Regions from separate parts of the Rhodococcus triatomae genome, predicted to be linked through region 1. Evidence: predicted binding sites of a transcription regulator. Region 1 holds the regulator's gene; the other holds the start of a gene.
The links. The regulator LexA, encoded in region 1, represses DNA repair genes until DNA is damaged. The targets are predictions, from matches to a motif close to CGAACANNTGTTCG.

Region 1 (7,911 bases):
GATGACCGACGGAATCCTCCTGGCCGAGATCCAGCGGGACCCGATGTTGCGGCGCTATGACACGCTCATCATCGACGAGGCTCACGAACGCAGCCTCAACATCGACTTCCTGCTCGGCTACCTCAAGTCGCTACTCCCCCGCCGACCCGATCTCAAGGTCGTCATCACGTCCGCGACGATCGACCCGGAACGTTTCGCCGAGCACTTTGCCGTCGACGGTGTGCGGGCTCCCATCGTCGAGGTGTCGGGCCGGACCTACCCGGTGGAGATGCGCTACCGGCCCCTCTCGGTCGACGTGGGAGATCGGACCGTCGACCGAGATCCGGTCGAGGCGGTATGCGACGCAGTCCGCGAACTCGGCGCCGAGGGCAACGGTGACATCCTGGTGTTCCTGTCCGGCGAACGCGAGATCCGCGACACCGCCGACGCCCTACGCGACATGAACCTGCGGGCCACCGAGATCGTCCCGCTCTATGCACGGCTGTCCGCCGCCGAACAGCACCGGGTGTTCACGTCCCACACAGGCAGGCGCGTGGTGCTCGCGACCAACGTCGCGGAGACGTCGTTGACGGTTCCCGGTATCCGCTACGTCATCGACCCCGGCACCGCGCGCATCTCCCGCTACTCGGTGCGCACCAAGGTGCAGCGTCTTCCGATCGAGCCGATCTCCCAGGCCTCCGCCCGCCAGCGCGCCGGTCGGTGCGGCCGTGTCGCCGACGGCATCTGCATCCGGCTCTACTCGGAGGAGGATTTCGAATCCCGCCCTCCGTTCACCGAACCCGAGATCCTCCGCACGAACCTGGCCTCGGTCATCCTCCAGATGACCGCGCTCGGCCTCGGCGAGATCGCCGCGTTCCCGTTCGTCGAACCGCCGGACCCGCGTGCGGTACGCGACGGCATGTCCCTGCTCGAGGAACTCGGCGCCGTCGAGTCCGGGACGCGGGACGCCGCACCCCGGCTCACGCCGGTCGGACGCGAACTGGCCCGCATACCGGTCGACCCACGGATGGGGCGCATGCTCGTCGAGGCGCACCGCAGCGGCGCGCTCACCGAAGTCCTCGTCATCGTGGCCGCCATGTCCATCCAGGACGTGCGGGAACGCCCCGCCGACCACCAGCAGGCCGCCGACACCCAGCACGCCCGGTTCGACACCCCGAACTCCGATTTCCTCGCCTACCTGAAACTGTGGGAGTACCTGCGCGAACAGCGACGGGAACTGTCCTCGAGCCAGTTTCGTCGGATGTGCCGCACCGAGTTCCTGCACTGGCTGCGGATCCGGGAATGGCAGGACCTGCACGGCCAACTCCGCCAGATCACTCGCGATCTCGGCTGGAGTCCGGCGGACAGTCCGGCCGGTGAGGACGCCGTTCACCAGTCGATCCTCGCGGGTCTCCTGTCGCACATCGGGGTTCGTGAGGGTGACAAGCGCGACTTCCTCGGCGCCCGCGGCAGCCGATTCGCGGTGTTCCCCGGTTCCTCGCTCGCCAGGAAGCCGCCCCGCTGGGTGATGGCCGCCGAACTCGTCGAGACCTCACGACTGTGGGCCCGCACGGCGGCGCGGATCGAACCCGAGTGGGCCGAGAAGCTGGGCGCACACCTGGTCAAGCGGCAGTACTCCGAGCCACACTGGTCGACACGCCGCGAAGCGGCGATGGCGTACGAACGGGTGACGCTCTACGGCGTTCCCCTCGTCGTGAAGCGGCCGGTCGGCTACTCGACGATCGATCCGGAAGCCTCCCGCGAGCTGTTCATCCGGCACGCTCTGGTCCAGGGCGAATGGCAGACCCGGCACCGGTTCTTCCACGACAACCGCGCGCTGCTCGACGACGTCGAGGAACTCGAGCATCGCGCGCGCCGACGGGACATCCTCGTCGACGACGAGACGCTGTACCAGTTCTACGACGAGCGGATTCCTCCGGAAGCGGTCTCCGCGAAGCACTTCGACACCTGGTGGAAGAAGGCGCGCCACCGCGATCCGGACCTCCTCACCTTCACCGCATCGACGGTCGTCAATGCCGATGCCGGCACGGTACGGGCCGACGACTACCCGGATGCGTGGCGCCAGGGCGACATCCAGTTCCCGCTCACCTACCAGTTCGAGCCCGGCACGGAGGACGACGGCGTCACGGCACGAATTCCCGTCGCCCTCCTCGCGGAGGTTCGCCCCGTCGGCTTCGACTGGCTCGTTCCCGGGGTGCGCCGCGAGCTCGTGGTCGCGCTGGTCAAGACGCTGCCGAAGCCGAAACGCCGACAGGTCGTCCCGGCACCGGACTTCGCCGCGGCGGCCTTGGCCGCGGTCACGCCCCGGTCGGAGCCGCTGACCGTCGCGATGGCTCGCGAGCTCTCCCGGCTGGGCGGTGTGCGGATCGACCCCGGCGATTTCGATCCCGCCGGACTCCCGGATCACCTGCGGATGACGTTCGTCGCCACCGACGACTCCGGCTCGGAGGTGGGCCGCGGCAAAGACCTCCGCGCTCTCCAGCAGCGCCTGGCGCCGAAAGTACAGGCCGAGGTGTCGCGGGCCGGGGCGCAGGTGGAACGGGGCCCGGCCACCCGCTGGACGGCGGACACCCTGGGAACGTTGCCCGCGTCGGTGACCCGAGAAGTGGCCGGACAGAAGATCACCGGCTATCCGGCGCTCGCTCCGGAACCTGCCGGGGTGGCAGTGCGGGTACTCGCCGGCGAGGCGCAGGCTCGGGCGTCGACCCGCGCGGGCCTGCGGGAACTACTCCTGCTCGAAGTCCCGACGAACGTCAAGACGGTCGCGTCCGGGCTGACCACCGCGCAGCGTCTGGCGCTCGGTCAGAGCCCGGACGGGAGTCTCGACGACCTGGTACTCGACTGCAGGCGGGCGGCGGCCGCGGAGATCGTCGCCGAGCACCGCGGTCCCGTACGTTCACCCGAGGAGTTCGCGCCCCTCGTGGCCGCGGCCCGGACGGATCTCGCCCGGCGAGTCGCCGCCGCGCTGCGGGCGCTGGCCCCGGCTCTCGAGACCGACCGCCGGCTTCAGCAGTTGCTGGGCGGCATGTCCGGCGACGCCGTCGACGATGTGCGCGAACAACGCGAATCGCTGCTGTTTCCCGGATTCGTCACTGCTGTCGGCACGGCACGCCTGAAGGACCTGCCGCGCTATCTGGCCGCGGCGGTGGCTCGGCTCGAGGCGTTGCCGGGCAGCGCCGGACGCGACCGACAGGGGATGGACGCGCTGGACCGGGTGTATGCCGCGTTCGAGCAGGCGACGGCGTCGCTCGCACCGGAACGCAGGGAGAGCGCGGCGACCGACGCCATCCTGTGGATGATCGAGGAACTTCGGGTCAGCCTGTTCGCACAGTCCCTCGGGACAGCAGGCCCGATCTCGGAGAAGCGCGTGCTGGCCGCGATCGCGAAACTCTGAACGGCGTCGTCAGTGGGCCGCTTCGGCGGATTCGGGCGTCGCCTCGGGAGTGGCTCGGTGCGAGCGCAATTCCTCGATTTCACGTTCGAAGTCGTCGGCGGAGCTGAACGACCGGTACACGGACGCAAATCGGAGGTAGGCCACTTCGTCGAGGTCACGCAGCGGACCCAGGATCGCCAGACCCACTTCGTTACTCGGAATTTCGGCAGAGCCGGATGCGCGCACGGCATCTTCGACTTTCTGAGCGAGGAGGTCGAGAGCGTCGTTGTCGACCTGCCGACCCTGGCAGGCACGGCGCACGCCACGCTTGACCTTCTCCCGGCTGAACGGCTCGGTGACTCCGCTGCGCTTGACGACCGACAGCACCGCGGTTTCGACCGTGCTGAACCGGCGACCGCACTCGGGGCAGGACCGGCGCCGACGAATTGCCTGCCCGTCGTCCACCTCGCGAGAATCGACCACGCGCGAATCCGGGTGTCGGCAGTACGGGCAATGCATCGTCTGTCCTTCGTCGAGGCCGTCGTGGCCGCAACCCCCGGCTCCGTCCGAGAGCGAACCGGCGAGGACTGATTCACATCGCGGACGCACCGAACCGACGCGACCACTCGAGGTGGTATGGCTGACAGTCGTCGAGCCTACCTGCCCCTTCGATCCCGGTCTCATTCAGCGCACGTCAACGATTGGGCGCCGGCACCAGCAACTCCGCGCCGGGAGCGGGAGCACCGACGGGCAACGCATTGAGATCGCGGATCTGCCGCACCGCACGATCGACCGGGACGCCGGGCACCGCCCGCGCCGCCACCTCCGCCAGCGACTCTCCGGCCGCCACCTCGACCGACACCGTCCCGGCGGGCGTTCCCGGCCCTCCCGGCGCCACCGGGACCGCGGGGTTCGCCACCACACCCGCGATGCCGACCAGACCGAGCACGACGAGCGCCGTGGCCGCCGCACCCGCGAAGAAGGTGCGCCACCCGATGTCCGCGATTTCCCCGTGCGGGGCGTCGGACACCCACCTGGCGTGCCCGTATTGCACCCGGCCGGTGGCGGGGCGAGACCTGTCGCGGCCCGCCCGCGCCGGACGAGTCCCACTCCGGTGTAGAGCCTCTCTCCGCTGCAGAACTGCGTTGCTCATGGCTTACCTCCGCTGCCGGCGGTCCGCACCTTCTCGCTCGGGCCGCTCACGAATCGAACACGCGTTCGTGGAACGCATGTTCGATTTCTACCACGGTCGACCGACAATGTCGCGCATTCCGAGCGATTTCCTCGCTCACCCGTTCGAAGGAATGAGGTCCCTCACAGGGCTCGGACGGTCCGGCACGGATTCCCCACCGCGAGCACCCGGTCCGGAACATCCCTGGTCACGACGCTTCCGGCACCCACCACGGCGTCGTCCCCGATGCTCACGCCCGGACAGACGATCACGCCCGCGCCCAGCCACACGTTGTTCCCGATCGTCACGGGTGCCGCACTCTCCCATCGCGTCCGCCGCGCCTCGTGATCGTCGATCGGGTGCAACGCGGTGAGAAGTTGCACGCGCGGCCCGATCGACACGTCGTCACCGATGACGATCGGGGCACAGTCCAACAGGATCGCGTCGTAGTTGAGAAAGGTATTCGCTCCGATGCGAATGTTGCCGCCGTAATCGCACGCGAAGCGCGGCATGATCCACGAGTCGGCACCGAGCGCGCCGAGCAGCCGCTCGAGAACAGCGCGCCTGCGCTCGTCCTCGTCCGCAGCGGCCCCGTTGAACTCGTCGAGGAGGCGTCGACAGGCACGCCGCTCGGACACCAGTTCGACATCGTCGTCGCGATAGAGCTCGCCGGCCAGCATGCGCGCCTTGTGAGAGAGCGGTTCCGGAGATTCGTCCATGCGCCGACAGTACCCACGGGACGGTGCGCGGTCGGGTCGTCGAAGCATCCCCGCCACGCGACACGACGGTCGAACAAGTGTTTGATACTGCGAAGGAATCCGGCTACATTCATGTCATATCGACACTCGAATCCTATTCTCTCCCACGAGTCACGCCGGCGGGAGGGACGACACGGAGGCTTCCACCATGAAGGACGACAGCTCGAGCGGCCGCCCCACCACGGCGACGCTCACCGAACGGCAGCGGCGCGTCCTCGAAGTCATCCGTGAGTCGGTACAGGAGCGCGGCTATCCGCCGAGCATCAGGGAGATCGGGGACGCCGTCGGATTGACCTCGACTTCGTCTGTGGCGCACCAGCTCCGGACGCTCGAACGCAAGGGATTCCTCCGCCGCGACCCCAATCGCCCCCGAGCCGTCGATGTGCGTGGCCTCGACGACACCACCGATCGCGCCCCACAGCGGCCGGCGGCAGGTACCGCTGCCGATCTCTCCGGCACCCACCCCGAACCGACCTTCGTGCCGGTCCTCGGTCGGATCGCCGCGGGTGGGCCGATTCTCGCCGAGGAGTCCATCGAGGATGTCTTCCCCCTCCCACGCGAGTTGGTCGGGCAGGGTTCGCTGTTCCTGCTCCGGGTCGTCGGTGAATCGATGATCGACGCCGCGATCTGCGACGGCGACTGGGTGGTCGTGCGGCAGCAGAACGTCGCCGACAACGGGGACATCGTGGCCGCCATGATCGACGGTGAAGCCACCGTGAAGACCTTCAAGCGCTCGGGCAGGCAGGTCTGGCTCATGCCGCACAATCCGCACTTCGAGCCGATTCCCGGCAACGACGCGACCATTCTCGGCAAGGTCGTCACGGTGATGCGCAAGATCTGACGGCGGCCGGCATCCGGCAACGGGCCGCACGGACACGAACGAGGGGCACGGCGGTCGCCGTGCCCCTCGTTCGTCTGCCGGTCGTGCGGTGTTCGGAGATCGCGCGGTGTCAGAGATTCAGCCCGCGGCCGACGATCTCCTTCATGATCTCCGTGGTGCCCCCGTAGATCGTCTGCACTCGCGAGTCCATGTACGCCTTCGCGACGGGGTACTCCTTCATGTAGCCGTAGCCACCGTGCAGCTGCAGGCAGCGATCGATGAGCTCGACCTGCTTCTCCGTCGTCCACCACTTGGCCATCGCGGCTTCCTGGACGGTGAGCTTGCCCTCGTTGAGCAGCTCGATCGACTTGTCGACGAAGACGCGTGCGATCTCGGTCTCGGTGGCCAGTCCCGCCAGTTCGAACCGGGTGTTCTGGAACTTCCCGATGGACTTTCCGAATGCCTTGCGGTCTCGGCAGTACTGAATCGTCTGCTCGAGAACCGTCTCCATCGCGGCCACCGCGACGACGGCGATGGACAGGCGCTCCTGGGGGAGGTTCTTCATCAGGTAGAGGAAGCCCATGCCCTCCTGGCCGAGAAGATTGGCCGCGGGCACCCGCACGTCGGTGAAGCTGAGTTCGGCCGTGTCCTGGGCCTTCATCCCGATCTTGTCGAGATTGCGGCCCCGCTCGAAGCCCTCCATACCGCGCTCGACGACGAGGAGGCTGAATCCCTGGGCTCCCTTGTCGGGATCCGTCTGCGCGACGACGATCACCAGGTCCGCGTTGATGCCGTTGGTGATGAACGTCTTCGACCCGTTGAGGATCCAGTGATCCCCGTCCCGCACCGCGCGGGTCTTGATGCCCTGCAGGTCGGAACCGGTGCCGGGCTCGGTCATCGCGATGGCGGTGATGATCTCGCCGGACGCGAACCCGGGGAGCCAACGCTGCTTCTGCTCCTCGTTCGCGAGCTCGAGCAGATACGGGGCGACCACGTCGTTGTGGAGCGTGAATCCGATCCCGCTGTAGCCGCCGCGGGTGGTCTCCTCGGTGACGATCGCGTTGTAGCGGAAGTCGACGACTCCCCCGCCGCCGTACTCCTCGGGGACCGCGGTGCCGAGGAAGCCCTGCTTGCCGGCCTCGACCCACACGCTGCGGTCGACGATGTTCTGTTCTTCCCACTTCGCATGGTTCGGGGCGACATGCTGGTCCAGAAACTTGCGGTAGGACTCCCGGAACAGCTCGTGCTCCGGTTCGAACAGGGTGCGCTCCACGCCGACTCCTCTTTCGATAGCTGGATGTACCTGACTCGACGGTAAGCCCAGCGGCCGGTGTGGTGTATGACTCAGGCGATCAGGATTCGTGACCGCGAGCAGACTTGTTGCGCCATGCAGCGAGTTCTCGCAACGCCGGGTAGGCGACCAGGATGCCCACCGACCCCCACGCGATGCCCCCGAGCTCGACGGATCCGATCGTGAGGGTGAGGTCGCCGACGCCGGCGACGAGAGCCGCCGCGGCGACGGTGAGGTTCACCGGATCGGTGAAGTCGACCTTCGCGTCCGTCCAGATCCGTACCCCGAGGATGCCGATGAGTCCGTAGAGCACCAGCGTGGCGCCTCCGATCACCCCGTCGGGCACGGTGAACACCAGCGCACCGAACTTCGGTGAGAACGCGAGCACGATCGCGGTGGCTGCCGCCACCCAGTAGGCCGCGGTGGAATACACGCGCGTGGCCGCCATGACGCCGATGTTCTCGGCATAGGTGGTGGTGCCCGAGCCCCCGCCCAATC
Region 2 (7,911 bases), 800 kb from region 1:
TCACCGCTCACCTCCGCAGGTGGAACATTCCCGGGACGCGGCGTGGCGGGCTCCCCGGCAGCCGGCGGCTGCGCGGCGGGTGCCGGCACCGGGCTCATCCCCGCTGCGCTGCGTTCGGTGTCGTCCCGGCCGGGGGTCTCGGCGCGGTCCTGCGGCCGCGGCGTCACCCGCTGCAGTTCCTCGTGCGTCGACGAGTTCGGGCCGGCCGCCGGTGCCTGCCGTTCGGCACCGGGCCTGGTCGGATCGGTCGCGGCCGGACGCCGGTCCAGCGGAGGAACCGGGGTCCCGTCGGCCGGCTTCGGTGTGCCGACCACCTCGACGGTGCCGTCGGGATGGACGACGAGGCGAGCGGGATCGGTCGCGGGAACCAACCCGAGCGCGGCCGCTTCCTCCGCGAGTCGGGGTGCGGAGTTCGCCGTCTGCACGTCACGTTCGAGAGCGGACTTCTGCTCGGTCAGCGACTGGTTGTGCGCCCGCGCACTGCTCAGCAGGTACGAATCCTCGGCGGCGCGGGTGGTGAGCAACAGGGTCACCGCCAAGCCCAGCGACAGCAGGCCGATGATGGTCGCCACGAACGGGATCCGGGCGGCCACCGACCCCGCACGGCGGCGCACGGACGCACCACCGGCCGCCTCGGGGACGGCGGCACCGGCCCGTGACGCGGCTCGCTGCGACCGCTTCTGGTACGCCCGAGCGGCAGCTCCCGACCGACGCTCGCGGGTCGGACGCGTCACGGTCGAACGCACCTCTACAGTCATGCCGCCCTCCTGGCGATTCTCTCGACGGCCCGTACCCGTACCGGCGCCGATCGTGGGTTCTCCTCTGTTTCCTGCTCGGACGCTCGTTCGGCGCCCCGGGTCAGCAGCCGGAACTCCGGACCCGTCCCCGGCAACTCGACCGGCAGCCCCTCGGGGCTGCGCGACTTGGTTCGCGGGGTGATCTCTGCCTTGACGACGCGGTCTTCCAGTGACTGGTACGACATGAACACGGCCCGTCCTCCCACCTCGAGGGCGTCGAGAGCAGCCGGGACCGCCGCACGCAGCGAATCGAGTTCGGAGTTGACCTCGATACGCAACGCCTGGAACGTGCGCTTGGCCGGGTGCCCGCCGGTACGGCGAGTCGCCGCCGGGATCGCCCGATACAGCAACTCGACCAGTTCGGCGCTGGTCGAGAACGGCGCGCGCTCACGTTGCCGGATGATCTCCGAGGCGATCTTTCCGGCGAATCGCTCCTCGCCGTAGGTCTTGAGGATTCGCGCCAGATCTCCGTGACCGTAGGTGTTGAGCACATCCGCGGCGGTGATGCCCCCGGTCGGGTCCATCCGCATGTCCAGCGGCGCGTCCACCGAGTACGCGAACCCGCGGTCCGCCTCGTCGAGCTGCATCGACGAGACACCGAGGTCGAACAGGATGGCGGACACCGACTCGGTGCGCGCGAGCCCTGCGCCCTCGAGCGCCTCGGCGATCCCGTCGTAGCGGGTGCGCACCAGCGTGACCCGGTCGCCGAAGCGCCCCAGCCGCTCGCCCGCGATGGCGAGGGCCTTCGGGTCTCGGTCCAGACCGATCAGGCGCAGCCGCGGGTAGGTGCTCAGGAAGTGTTCGGAATGACCACCGAGGCCGAGCGTTCCGTCGACGAAGACCGCACCGTCTCCGGCCTCGCCGTCGCGGACGACTGCGGGCCCGAGCAACTCGTCGGCCCGGGTCAACATCACCGGAACATGGCCGAAGTCCCCGGAGGGCTGGTCGCCGGAAGGCGAGGGGGTGTTCACCTCGTCGTCCACCATGACTCCTCCGGTTCGGCTCGTGGTCTTCGGATCGGCTGGTTGGTGGTCGGGAGTGGATGGCCGGTGACGGGGCGAATGTCCCGAGGTCCCTGTCCGAGGGAACCTGGCGCTGGGGAAGTGCGTCAGGGTCCGTTCGGGCAGAGGCCTCGTGACACTCGCAGGGTCAGACGATGTCGCCGATCCCGGCTCCGGTCGCCTGCGAGTAGTTCTCCTCGTTCTCGGCCACGTAGTTCTCCCAGGCGTCGAGATCCCAGATCTCGAGGAAGTCGACCGACCCGGTGACCACACAGTTCTTGGCGAGGCTCGCGTACCTGCGGTGTTCTGCCGAGAGGGTGATGCGCCCCTGGGCATCGGGAAACTGCTCGTCCGTTCCGGCGGCCAGCGAGCGGACGAATGCGCGCGCCTCGGGATCGCTCCGGGAGGCGGCGGCCGCCTTGCGGGCGAGCGCCACGAACTCCTCGCGCGGATACACGGCCAGGCTGTGGTCCTGACTCTTCGTGACCATGACCCCTCCCGCCAGTGCGTCCCGAAACTTTGCCGGCAACGTGAGTCGCCCCTTGTCGTCGAGCTTGGGCGTGTAGGTACCGAGGAACATCTCGACACCTCCCACCGGGTGGGCTCGACGCCTGTGCCGGCGCCGAACGCTTGTGCTCGAGCGGATCGCTTCCGGTCACCGCCGAGCCCCACATTACCCCACTCTCCCCCACCACTTCGGCAGTTTTGCGGCGCGATCACGACGATTAACCGGGTACTTGCTGGTCAAGGCAGGTGGGGAGGGGTGGGGAGAAATTTGGCGTGATCGTTGCCACGGCATGGCGAATCCACCGGCCGATGAGCAGGCTCCCCCATGCCACCGCGGAAACATGCAGGTCGAGGACATTCCGGAGAGAACTTCCCCACCCCTTGAATCCACTCGGGCCGTGAGTGGGGAGAAGTGGGAGATACCGGATGGCAACCGTGACCGCGCTCCTCGTCTCGCACACGGGGCACGGTGTGCTCGCGGGGTCACCGTCGGCGAAGACGACCACCGATCACCGTCGGCACAGACGACTGCAGGCGGCGTGACACCGAAGTGTCACGCCGCCTGCAGTCGACGAGTGCGCGGGCTGGCGCTACCGGAGCCGGGGAGGCCTACTCCTGTTCGAACCGTTTGCGGAAGCGGTCTTCCATCCGAGAAGAGAAGCCACCACCCTTGTTGCGCCCGGCTCCTCCGCCTCGGCCGCCGCTGCTGCGACCGCGCGGTTTCCCACCGGACGGCGACGGATCCGCGGGATCCTCCTCCGCCTCGGCCTTCGATCCGGACCCACCCCACAGGAGCAGTACTCCGGCACCGAACATGACGATGAATCCGAACAGACTCAGGATCGGGAATCCGCCCAGTCTGATCGGAAGGGCGACGCCGGCGATGAGTAGCACGAGGCCCAGGACGAACAAGGCCACGGCTTGCAGACGGCGCCTACTCGAGGTCGCCCGCAGGCGACCGCCTCGCACACTGGAGGCAAATTTGGGGTCCTCGGCATAGAGAGCGCTCTCGATCTGGTCGAGCATGCGCTGCTCGTGCTCGGAGAGTGGCACGGTACCTCCCCCGGCACTGGATGGTGGCCACCATCTGGGGTCCAGACGGTGGGTAGACGACTTTGGCGGCTACCTGATGTTAATAATACGAGCACATCGATCCCCGTACCACCTACTCGGAGTACGAGTTGGACAACATTTTCCCGGAACCGCTCCGGGAAGCAATGCTGCACACCGGAATTATCGCAGTGGACGGCCGGTCCCGGACCGTCGGGCCCTCACGAAGCACGCAGATCCGGCTGCGCGGACCCGACGAGGAAGGACTCCACCTCGTGGAGGAAACGCCCGACGTCGACGAAGAATCGGTCTGCCTCCTCCCCCGACAGCGACCGGGCACCGCCCGCCTCGACGGCGGAGCGGGTGGCCGAGTATCCGGCGAAGTGGTCCGCCCAGGCCGTGAACTCGGGCGCCGCACCGGCGAGCCTCAGCCAGGCGTTGCGCGTGCGACTCCCCCGCATGCCACCCGGCCCCTCCACGGCCGCCAGCACCGCCCCCGCTCCACGCAGCGCCGCCAGGTACGCGCCGAGGAACTGATCCTGGGGCGAGTGGGCGCCGATGGACTCGGACAGCAGGAGATCCGCACGCGCCAGCAGCTCTCGTGCGGCGCGCGGCGTGGGCGCGTTCGCACCGGGCGCGACACCGCGTGTGGGAGTAGCGCGGGTAGAAGTAGCGCGGGTAGGAGTAGTCCGATCGGTCACCACATCGATCACCTCCGGAAGCCCCGGGCAGCCGCCGGGAGCGATTCGGCTGGAACCCGAGCGCCCGGTGATGCCCGCTTCCCTCGGGCATCACCGGAGCACCGGTATCGAACACTCGTTCGACATATTCAATATAGCTGCACCCTCCGACACGACTCAAGAGAAAGGTGAGGACGGTCGCTACCAACGCTCACTCGACCCCCACCGCCGTCGAACTCTCCCCCGCTGAGTTCCGCAGCCATCTCGACGAGGCTCTGGCGGTGTACGTCGCGGCCATGGGCTATCCGCGCGGCACCGAGTTCCATCGCGCACCCATGTGGACCGAGCACATGCACCGCCCCGGGTGGCGATGCGTCGGTGCCTTCGATGTCGGAGCGAACCGCGGAACGGAGTCCGCACGGGAACTGGTGGGCGTCGCCTACGGCTACCACGGCGCACCCCGACAGTGGTGGTATCAGCAGGTCGGCACCGGATTGCGCCGGTCCGGGTGGAACCCGGGCCAGATTCACGGCCTGCTCGACGACTACTTCGAACTCACGGAGTTGCACGTGCGCCCCGACGCACAGGGGCAGCAGATCGGCGAGGCGCTGCTACGCCTGCTGCTGGCCGATCGTTCCGAAGGGGCCGTCCTGCTCTCGACCCCGGAGGTGAGCGGCGAGGACAACCGGGCGTGGCGGCTGTACCGCCGTTTCGGCTTCCAGGACGTCCTGCGCCACTTCCGCTTCACGGGCGACGCCCGCCCGTTCGCCGTACTGGGGCGCGGTCTCCCGCTGCCGGGGGCCGTCGACGACGCCGCACCCCGGTAGGCCCACCGCTTCCGCAGGGGTACCGCTTCGATACCGTGGGCCGTATGAGCGTGAGCCGCACGACCGACGTGGTGGTGATCGGCTCCGGACACAACGCACTGGTGGCGGCCTGCTATCTGGCCGAAGCCGGGCGTGACGTCACGGTGCTCGAACGCGACACCGTCGCCGGCGGCGCGGTCTCGACCGTCGAACGATTCCCCGGCCATCAGGTGGACCGTGGGTCGTCGGCGCACATCATGATCCGGCACACCGGCATCATCGAGGAACTCGATCTCGCCGCACACGGACTGCGCTACCTCGACTGTGACCCGTGGGCATTCGCCCCGAGCCCTCCCGGCGACGAGCGCCCGGGCATCGTCTTCCACCGCAGCCTCGACGCCACCTGCCGCTCCATCGAACAGTCCTGCGGTACCCGGGACGCGGACGCGTACCACCGCTTCGTCGACGTGTGGGGCCCACGGAGCGCACGGGTGATGCGCGCCTTCTCCGCCCCTCCGAGCGGCGGGCACCTGTTCGCCTCGTTCTGGGGGCTCGAGGCCGACGGGGGGAATCTCGATCTGTCCCGCCAATTCCTCGCCCCCGGTGACGCCCTCCTCGACGAGTACTTCGACGACGAGCGACTCAAGGCCGCGCTCGCCTGGTTCGGCGCCCAGTCCGGGCCGCCGATGTCCGAGCCGGGAACCGCCCCGATGGTGGGGTTCGCCGCACTCATGCACACCCTGCCGCCCGGTCGGGCCGTCGGCGGCAGCGGGGCACTGACGAGCGCACTGAGGGCGAAGCTCGCCGCCACACTCGGCCACGATGCCGTCACGCTCGGCGACGGAGCCGTCTCGATGCGCCCGGAGGGCAGCGGCTGGGTCGTGACGACCGAGTCCGGACGCCGGCTCCGCTCGCACGCCGTGGTGGCGGGCTGCCACGTGTTGACCACCCTCGAACTCCTCGAACGCGGCGGCTACTCCCGCGAGGTGCTCGACGGTTGGCGTCGCCGGATCCGGGTCGGGCCGGGAATCGGGATGGTGCTCAGGCTCGCCACCTCCGACCTTCCGCACTATCCGAGCGCGCCGACTCCCACGGATGCGACGACGGGCCTACAACTCCTGGTCGACGACCGAGCCCGACTACGGACCGCCCACGCCGCCGCGCTCGCCGGCGAACTCCCCCCTCGTCCGGCCGTGCTGGGTATGAGCTTCAGCGGAATCGACCCGACGATCAGCCCACCGGGTGAGCATCAGGTGACGTTGTGGTCGCAGTGGCATCCCCACCGGGTCGCGGGGCACCGGTCCTGGGCCGACCTCGGCGAATCCGAGGCCGATCGGATCGTCGCCGAGATGGATCGGTTCGCGCCGGGCTTCTCCGGATCGGTACGGCAGCGTCACGTACAGACCCCGGTGGAGATCGAACGGGAGATGGGGCTCATCGGCGGAAACGTCATGCACGTGGAGATGACGCTCGACCAGATGATGATGTGGCGGCCCGTCCCGGAACTCGCCGGGCAGCGCGTCCCCCACGCCCCGGGGCTCTACCTGACCGGCGCTTCGACCCATCCTGGCGGCGGCGTCTCCGGGGCCAGCGGGCGGAGCGCAGCACGCCTGGTCCTGGACGAGTCCCGGCTGTTGCGCCGGGCCTGGGGCCTGCTGCGCCGCCGGGGGCGCTGACCCGGGTCGGATGTCATCGCTGCCGGACTTCCCGAGCCGGGCGCGTCGAATGTCACCGGCCCGCAGCCGACACACTGCAGCCGACACACTGCCAGGGTTCCTCACGCGGCACCGATTCCCCTGGCACGATGACGATCGTGCACCTGTCATCCCTGCTGTCCCGGTCCGCCGGCCGTGCCCCGTCCGCGGAGACGAATGCGGCGTCCCGGTCCCGCGTCCGTCGCATCGTGTCGGTGGCGACTCTCGGTCTCCTGCTCGTACCCGTACTCACCGGGTGCCTGCGCGTCCAGGTGTCGATGGGTGTCTCCGCGGACGACCGGGTGTCCGGTCAGATCGTCGCGGCCGCGGTGCCCACGAGTGAGGACGACCTCGGACCGCAGCTGACCCCGCCGAGTTCACTCGCGGACAAGATCCGGGTACAGGAGTACCGGAAGGACGGATACGTCGGCAGCCAGGCATTCTTCTCGGATCTCACGTTCGGCGACGTCGGTCAGTTGGGGTCGATGTCGGAGCAGACCAGCGGCACCCTCCAGGTGTCCCTGCGTCGCAGCGGCGACCTGGTGTCCCTCGAGGCGCGGGCCGACCTGGAGAACGTCCCGAGTCAGGGCTCGGACGTCCAGTTCACGATCGCGTTCCCCACCCGCGTGGCCACCACGAACGGAAATCGCGAGGGCGATTCCATCGTCTCGTGGCGGCTCCCGCCCGGGGAGGTCAGCACGCTGCGCGCGCAGGTGCGCTATCCCGATCCCAGCACCAGGAGCTTCGCCGGGTGGGCGGGCATCGTCGGAGGAATCAGTCTCGGTGTGGCCGTCGTCGTCGGCGCCCTGGCCTGGATGGCCCGCAGCCGCGAACTCCGCGTCGGCAGTGGCCGGAGCCACGACGGCGGCGGCAACCACGACGCAGGAGACTGAGGCCGGCGCCGAACCCGCGAGCGAGCCTCAGCTCACCGCGCGCGCAGGAACCTCGGGCACCGACCCGGCCGGCACCGCCGAACCGATCTTGTCGCCCAGCCTCTCCAGGACCTCGGCGGTCGCCCGCGCGAAGTTGAGCGTGATGAAGTGCAGCCCCGGCGCTCCCTCGGCGACCAGCCGCTCGCACATCTCGGTGGCCATGTCGATGCCGATCTCGCGGACCGCGGCGCGGTTCTCCTCCGGGCCGTCGCCGGCAGCGTTCGCCAGCCGGCGCTCGAGATCCGGCGGCAGGCTCGAACCGGAGAGTTCCACCATCCGCCGGACCGAGCGCAGCGAGGTGATCGGCATGATCTCGGGAATGATCGGCTTCGCGCCCTCGATCGGGTCGAATGCGGCGACCCGATCGCGGAGCCGCAGGTACTGCTCGACGTCGAAGAACATCTGGGTGATCGAGTACTCAGCGCCCGCACGGAGCTTGGACAC

Region 2: G4H71_RS00905 (SAV_6107 family HEPN domain-containing protein) is a predicted target of LexA. The motif match lies at 4,165-4,178, and genes of this name have one in related genera.

The regions. Positions count from the first base shown of each region.
Region 1 is NZ_CP048814.1:4,163,725-4,171,635, reverse strand. Features, by position in the region: gene hrpA (ATP-dependent RNA helicase HrpA) at 1-3,394, shown strand, start outside; gene nrdR (transcriptional regulator NrdR) at 3,404-3,892, opposite strand; gene G4H71_RS19820 (hypothetical protein) at 4,068-4,526, opposite strand; gene G4H71_RS19815 (sugar O-acetyltransferase) at 4,688-5,263, opposite strand; gene lexA (transcriptional repressor LexA) at 5,451-6,143, shown strand; gene G4H71_RS19805 (acyl-CoA dehydrogenase family protein) at 6,253-7,395, opposite strand; gene G4H71_RS19800 (uracil-xanthine permease family protein) at 7,475-7,911, opposite strand, start outside.
Region 2 is NZ_CP048814.1:191,429-199,339, forward strand. Features, by position in the region: gene ftsL (cell division protein FtsL) at 1-758, opposite strand, end outside; gene rsmH (16S rRNA (cytosine(1402)-N(4))-methyltransferase RsmH) at 755-1,783, opposite strand; gene mraZ (division/cell wall cluster transcriptional repressor MraZ) at 1,947-2,378, opposite strand; gene G4H71_RS00900 (SCO2097 family morphological protein) at 2,915-3,358, opposite strand; gene G4H71_RS00905 (SAV_6107 family HEPN domain-containing protein) at 3,577-4,056, opposite strand; gene G4H71_RS00910 (GNAT family N-acetyltransferase) at 4,224-4,862, shown strand; gene G4H71_RS00915 (phytoene desaturase family protein) at 4,907-6,517, shown strand; gene G4H71_RS00920 (LppM family (lipo)protein) at 6,646-7,428, shown strand; gene metF (methylenetetrahydrofolate reductase [NAD(P)H]) at 7,456-7,911, opposite strand, start outside.